3 regions of the Streptomyces sp. NPDC006193 genome follow, and region 1 is predicted to be linked to each of the others. Evidence: riboswitches for the same ligand, from Rfam matches in the RefSeq annotation. Region 1 holds a riboswitch; each other region holds the start of a gene.

Region 1 (2,192 bases):
GCCTCCACGGCCGCCGTGCTGCTCGCGGGCGGCGCCCCCGGCAAGCGGTTCACGCTGCCCGGCGCGCGCATGGTGCTCGGGCAGCCCGCACTGCCGGAACCGGTGCGCGGGCAGCCCAGCGACCTGCTCATCCAGGCCGGGGAACTGACCCGGGTACGGGAGCTGCTGGAGGCGATGCTCGTCCGGCACACGGGGCGCACGGCCGCACAGGTCCACCAGGACCTGGAGCGGGATCTCGTCCTGGACGCCCCCGGAGCGCTCGCCTACGGCCTGGTGGACGGCGTCGTGCCCAGCCGCCGGGACGCGCTGGGCGCACCGGGCGCGCGGTGAGCCCCCGATGCTGCCGGAACTTCCGCCGCTGCCCGCCCTGACCCGGGCCGAGGGCGAGCTGATCGACTGTTATCTGGAGGCGGTCGACCTGCTCGGCCGCGTCAACCCGGCCCGGAGCGGTGACACGTACGGCGGTCTGCGCGCGGCCCAGGCCCTGGTGCGCAAGGCGGCAGAGCTGCGTGACGCCCTTGCGCTGATGCACCAGCGGGGCGAGACGGAGCTGCACGGGGACACGCTGGCACGGGCGTTGCGGGTGCTGGACGGTGAGCGCCGGACCGCTCGCGTCGCGCTCCCGACCGACGGCGTGGGCTGAGACGGACACACGTCCGGACCGATGGGTTCGCCCCGTCGACGCGTGCCGTTCGGGCCGGACTTGAAACGGCCCGAACGACGTACGCCCGACCGGGTTACATCCCGAGCCGTTCCCGGGTTCCCCGAGTTGCGCGCGGCGGGGGCCCAGGAAGCGTCGCGTGACGCTTCGTCGCAGGTCGGGGGCTACGTACGGGAACTGACGGAGGTTCGAACACAGCGCGGTCCACCCGGACGGGTGAGTGGTGAGTAACACCACAAATCCCCGATTCCGTTGGGATTTTCGGACAGGTGTGAGTGAAGATCCCGTCTGACGACAAGCCCCCGCCACAGCGGCGGGGCGGTCCGGGCGGACGCCGAGTCCTGCCGCCGCCTGGATGACCGGTCGACGGAGTGGATCGGCAGGAGTGGAGGACCCGAGCAAGACGGGTCGCCGGCGCGGAAGCGCGTCTGCTCGACGCAGACGGGCGGAGGTTCCGGGCGATCCTTGGGGTGAAGCCGCGGCAACGCGGCCGGGCAACTTCGCCAGCCCGAATCCGACAGGTCATCCTTCACAGGCGGCTGACGAAGGGTTGCGCATGACTGCGCTGAATCGTGTCCCGTCGCTGATGGCCCGGGCCGGCACGGCCTCGGCTCTCACCCTCGCCGCCGTGGGCGGCTCGATCGCGGTGCCCGGACTGGCCACCGACGCCTCCGCCGCGACCACGGCGACGAAAGCACTGCACATCGCCGCGTCCAAGAAGGGCTCCCCGTACCGTTACGGGGCCACCGGGCCGCGCAGGTTCGACTGCTCGGGGCTGACGCTCTACTCGTTCAAGAAGGCGGGCAAGAAGCTGCCGCGCACCGCCGCCCAGCAGTACAACAAGACGCACCACATCTCCGCCAAGCACCGCAAGGCCGGCGACCTGGTGTTCTTCCACTCTGGTTCCAGCGTCTACCACGTCGGCATCTACGCCGGTCACGGCAAGATATGGCACGCCCCGAAGACCGGTGACGTGGTGCGGCTCCAGAAGATCTGGACCAAGAGCGTCTGGTACGGCCGGGTCAGCTGACCGCCGCCGACGCGGGAGCGGCTCCGGCTGGGGAGCCGCTCCGAGCCCGCCGTCGCCGCCCCGGCCGCCCGCCCGCACCGCACGGGCGGCCGGGGCGGCCACGGCCGCCCGCCCCGCCGTTCACCCGGCGCGGCGGCCGCCCTGGAGGCGGCCCCTGCGCCGGTCTCCGGGCGACCGCCGCGGCTTCCGGGCCGCCGCGGCGCCCCCGGTGCGCACGCCGGGCCTCGGCCCGCAGCCGCCCGCCCGGCAGCGCACAGGCCCGGACCGACGCGGGCACGGGCACGCGTGACGCGGGCACGGGCACCCGCGGCCACGCACGAACGGCCCCCTCAGCGGTGCGGGCCCCGCGACCCCTGCCACGCGGGCAGGGCCACCGGCACGGCCGCTGCGCCGGCTGCCGGCGGTGCGGTGCGGTGCGCACCCCGGCGCTCCCCCGCGCCCGCTCTCCCGGCCGGGCGCCCACACCCCGCGCGCTCGCCGTCCGGACCGCGACCGAAGCGG
Region 2 (2,192 bases), on a different contig from region 1:
GATGACGGCGAGGACGGCCTTCTCGACGCCCTTGCCCTGGTAGCGGTTCGGGTCGCCGTCGCGGAGCTCGATGGCCTCGAAGGCGCCGGTCGAGGCGCCGGACGGGACGGCGGCACGACCCGTGCTGCCGTCGTCGAGGCCGACCTCGACCTCGACCGTGGGGTTGCCTCGGGAGTCCAGGATTTCCCGGGCTACGACGACGTCGATGGACGGCACGAGCATCTCCTTCTTGGATGTGACGCTGGAAGTGCGGGGCGGCGTGCCTTGCGGCTGTGCCTTGCGCCTAGAGCCTAACCGTCCCGGGAGCGTCGGCCACTGACCGACCGTCCCGTGGACAAGCCGACGGTACCTTTTGTTTGTTCCCGAAACAAAGGGTCTGCGGCGGGTTCGTGAAAAAGCCCCGCCCCGGTGCGTACGGGGGAGCACGCACCGGGGCGGGGCGCCCGTGGGGACGGGGGCGGCCCTCACCCGGCCCCCGCCGTGCGGGCCGGGGAGGAGGGGGCGCCGCGGTCCGGGCCGGGGCCGGCTGTCACTTCAGGTGCAGCTGCTGGCCCGGGTAGATGAGGTCGGCGTCCTCGACGATGTCCTTGTTCAGCTCGAACAGCTTCTTCCAGCCGCCCTGCACGTGGTGCTCGGCGGCGATGGTGCTGAGGGTGTCGCCGGCGACGACCTTGTACTCGCCGTCGCCCTTCTCGACCTTCTCACCGGTCGGGGTGGTGACGGTCCTGCTCCCGCTGCCGCTCGCGGAGGCGGCCGGGCGCTCGGCGGACCGGGAGGCGGCCTGCTGGTCGGCCGAGCGGGCGGCGGCGCCGGCCGGGGCCGAGCCGGTGGAGGTGCTCGAAGACGAGCCGGTGGAGGTGCTCGGGGCGGAGTCGGTGGAGGTGCTCGGGGCGGAGCTGTCGGAGGAGGCGCTCGACAGGCCCTTGCCGCAGACCGGCCAGGCGCCCTTGCCCTGCGCGGCGAGCACCTTCTCGGCGACGGCGATCTGCTGGGCCTTGGTGGCCTTGTCGGCGGTGGCCGCGTACTGCGTGCCGCCGTACGCGGCCCAGGTGGAGGCGGAGAACTGCAGACCGCCGTAGTAGCCGTTGCCGGTGTTGATGGACCAGTTGCCGCCGGACTCGCACTGGGCGACGGCGTCCCACTCGGAGGCGGTGGCGGCGGAGGCGTTGCCGGCCGCCATCAGCGGCGCGGCGACGGCGGCGCCGGCGACACCGGCGAGCGCGACGGCGCGGACGGCCCTGGACGGACGACGGTGCTTGCCCTTGACGGAAAACAGCATGGATCGATCCCCTCACCGACGCCTGCGAGGTGAGCTGTCGGGTTCGGGCCGGTCGAGTTGCCCGGCCGCACCCCGCTGTGCGCGCGGTGCGGCTTCACCCCCAGCCGGTTCCAGCCTCAAGTGCTGGACCCGGCGCCTACCTTGGGTCCCCCGCTCCTGCCTACGGCGCTTGACGCGACGACTGTTCCCGGGCGGCCGCTGGCAGGATTCGGCGTTGCGGCGGCCGGGGCTCGCGGTGACGAGCGATCACGACCGTAGACACGTGATCCGGGGAATTTCAAAGACGATCAGGGCTTCTGAGACTCATCCCACACTTTCGCCGAATCGGGCATCACCCATGAAACAGGGCGTCAACTTGTCCCGTTAAAGGCCTGTTCAGTCACCGATCCGCAGGGTCTGACCGGCAGTGATGTTGTTCGGGTCGGCGCCGATGGCCTGCCTGTTCGCCTCGTACAGCGCACGCCATCCGCCGTCGACGTCGAGCGCGTCGGCGATGGAGCCGAGGGAGTCACCCGCACGGACGGTGTAGGTGTCCGGCAGCCGGGAGGCGTGACGGCCGGCCGACGCCGCCTTCTGACCGTTTGTCACGCTTTCGTCCGCATGTGCGCCGCGGTGGCGACCGCCGCTGCCGAGAGCGCCGGTGTCCACCAGGCTCCAGGAGCCGGCGGCCTGCTCGGGATCGGCCGCCCGGCCGGCGTCCGGGACCACCGGGGCCGGGTCGCCGCCCGGCCGCGCGCTGCCGGCGTCCGGGGAGGTCGACGCGCCGGCTTCGGGGGTACCGGTCTCGCCGGAGCGGGCGGGCGCGTCCGCGCTCTTGTCCGGCTCGGCGGTCGGCGCGGTCGTGGCGTCCGCGGAGGAGCCGGCGCCGGCGGAGGGCGACGCGTCCGGCACGTCGGACGGCTTGGAGGCGCCG
Region 3 (2,192 bases), on a different contig from region 1:
GCCGCTCCCCGTACTGGGTGAGGACGTCCACGACCGTCTCGTCGGCGCCGGACATCATCGCGCCGAACCGGCAGGACACCGCCACCAGGGAGCCGGTCTTGCCGCCGAGCACGTCCAGGTAGTGCTCGACCGGGTCGCGGCCGTCCGAGGGGCCCGCCGTCTCCAGGATCTGGCCGGTGACCAGCCGTTCGAACGCCAGGGCCTGCACCCGGACCGCCTCGGGGCCGAGGTCGGCGAGGATCTGGGAGGCGCGGGCGAAGAGGAAGTCGCCGGTGAGGACCGCGACGGAGTTGCCCCAGCGCGTGTTGGCGCTCTCCACGCCGCGGCGCACGGTCGCCTCGTCCATGACGTCGTCGTGGTACAGCGTGGCCAGATGGGTCAGTTCCACGACCACGGCCGACGGCACGACGCCCGGCGCGTAGGGGTCGCCGAACTGTGCGGCGAGCATCACGAGCAGCGGCCGGAACCGCTTCCCGCCGGCCCGTACGAGATGCTGCGCGGCCTCCGTGATGAACGGGACCTCGCTCTTGGTGGCCTCGAGCAAGCCTTCCTCGACAGCCGTCAATCCGGCCTGGACATCGGCTTCCAGAGCCTGGTCCCGCACGCTCAGCCCGAACGGCCCGACGACGGTCACGAGGAGTCTCCTGTCTGCTGGTGTCTGCTGCCGATTACACGGTTTGTCGATAGGTCGCTGCCCTCACTCAAGTCAGCGTATCCGGTCCTGTTTCGATCACCGATAGCGCCCACCGGTCCAGCCCGGGCCGTAGCGGATCATGACCGGCATCACAGTGATCGGATGGTAATAACGGACATTCGCCCACTAAACAGCAATCCCATCCTTCCGCTGCATATTCACCGTTTTAGCCACCTCTCTTTTCGGCCACCCGCCGGAATCCCCTGAATCCCCCATGTCCGGTTTCGCGCCATTTGCCATTTCGTGAATTGGGTCACGCGCCCCGGGGGCGCGCCCGGCGCACGGAGAGCGCCCGGCCCCCTTGCCCTGTCGGCGAGTTGAGATGCGCGACCGCAAAGGATCAAGCACCCCATACGGCGTCGATCAAGGTCAAATAGCGCGTTGTGTGATTCCGGCACTTGTTCCCGACATGTGCTCTCGCATACGTTCCCGGCCGTCGGGCGGACGCCGAATCCTGCCGCCGCCCGTGTGACCCATCGACCGACTCACTCGTACGGCAGGAGCGGGGGACCCAGGTAAGCCGCCGGGCCGGACGGCACCGTGCCGACCGGAACGGCTAGGGGTGAAGCCGTGCCTCCGCCGGGGCACGGCCGGGCACCTCCCCGCCCGAACCCGACAGCTCACCTCGCAGGCGTAGGAGAGGAAAGCCCCCATGTCTGCTGCCGCCCAGCGCCGCCGCAACCGCATCAGCCGCCTCATGCGCACCGTTGTCACCGCCGGCGCCGGAGCCGCCGTCCTCGTCCTGCCGCTCGTCGGCGCGACCGGCGCCTCCGCGGCCACCGCCACCACCACGACGGCCGCCGCCACCACCGGCTACCCGGACAACCTCGACGGCTGGATCCGCGAGTCCCTCGCGATCATGGCCGAGCGGGGCATTCCGGGCACCTACAACGGCATCTACCGCAACGTCATGCGGGAGTCCTCCGGCAACCCGAAGGCCATCAACCTCTGGGACTCCAACGCCGCCAAGGGCACCCCGTCCAAGGGCCTGCTCCAGGTCATCGACCCGACGTTCGCCGCGTACCACGTGCCGGGCACCTCGTTCGACCCCTTCGACCCGGTCGCGAACATCACCGCCGCCTGCAACTACGCGGCCGCGCGCTACGGCTCGATCGACAACGTCTTCGGCCCCTACTGACAGCCGGCGCCACCCCGCGGTCCCGGACCGGCCGGCCGGCCCCGCCGACGGGCCGGTCAGCCGGCCGGGAACAGCCTCTCGAGGACGACGGCGACGCCGTCGTCCTCGTTCGACAGGGTGATCTCGTCGGCCACCGCCTTGAGTTCGGGGTGCGCGTCGGCCATGGCGACGCCGTGCCCGGCCCAGACGAGCATCGGGACGTCATTGGGCATGTCGCCGAAGGCGAGGACCCGACCGGCGCCGATCCCGAGCCGCTCGGCGGCCAGCGCCAGCCCCGTCGCCTTGGTCACCCCGCTCGGCTGCAGCTCCACCGTCCCCGGCCCCGACATGGTGACCGTGGCCAGCGAGCCCACCACCGCA

What was found. Region 1 has a riboswitch for cyclic di-AMP ahead of ABZ261_RS09520 (C40 family peptidase). Riboswitches for the same ligand answer to the same signal wherever they lie in the genome.
Region 2: linked by a shared signal. The riboswitch ahead of ABZ261_RS12965 (transglycosylase family protein) and the one ahead of ABZ261_RS09520 (C40 family peptidase) in region 1 are both predicted to bind cyclic di-AMP.
Region 3: linked by a shared signal. The riboswitch ahead of ABZ261_RS12295 (transglycosylase SLT domain-containing protein) and the one ahead of ABZ261_RS09520 (C40 family peptidase) in region 1 are both predicted to bind cyclic di-AMP.

Annotation. Positions count from the first base shown of each region.
Region 1 is NZ_JBEXTB010000006.1:208,250-210,441, forward strand. It holds gene ABZ261_RS09510 (ATP-dependent Clp protease proteolytic subunit) at 1-330, shown strand, start outside; gene ABZ261_RS09515 (hypothetical protein) at 338-643, shown strand; cyclic di-AMP (ydaO/yuaA leader) riboswitch at 1,077-1,214, shown strand; gene ABZ261_RS09520 (C40 family peptidase) at 1,218-1,691, shown strand.
Region 2 is NZ_JBEXTB010000010.1:88,155-90,346, reverse strand. It holds gene eno (phosphopyruvate hydratase) at 1-216, opposite strand, end outside; gene ABZ261_RS12965 (transglycosylase family protein) at 530-1,279, opposite strand; cyclic di-AMP (ydaO/yuaA leader) riboswitch at 1,284-1,457, opposite strand; gene ABZ261_RS12960 (transglycosylase family protein) at 1,655-2,192, opposite strand, start outside.
Region 3 is NZ_JBEXTB010000009.1:123,482-125,673, reverse strand. It holds gene ABZ261_RS12300 (polyprenyl synthetase family protein) at 1-634, opposite strand, end outside; cyclic di-AMP (ydaO/yuaA leader) riboswitch at 1,162-1,341, shown strand; gene ABZ261_RS12295 (transglycosylase SLT domain-containing protein) at 1,347-1,832, shown strand; gene ABZ261_RS12290 (HAD family hydrolase) at 1,889-2,192, opposite strand, start outside.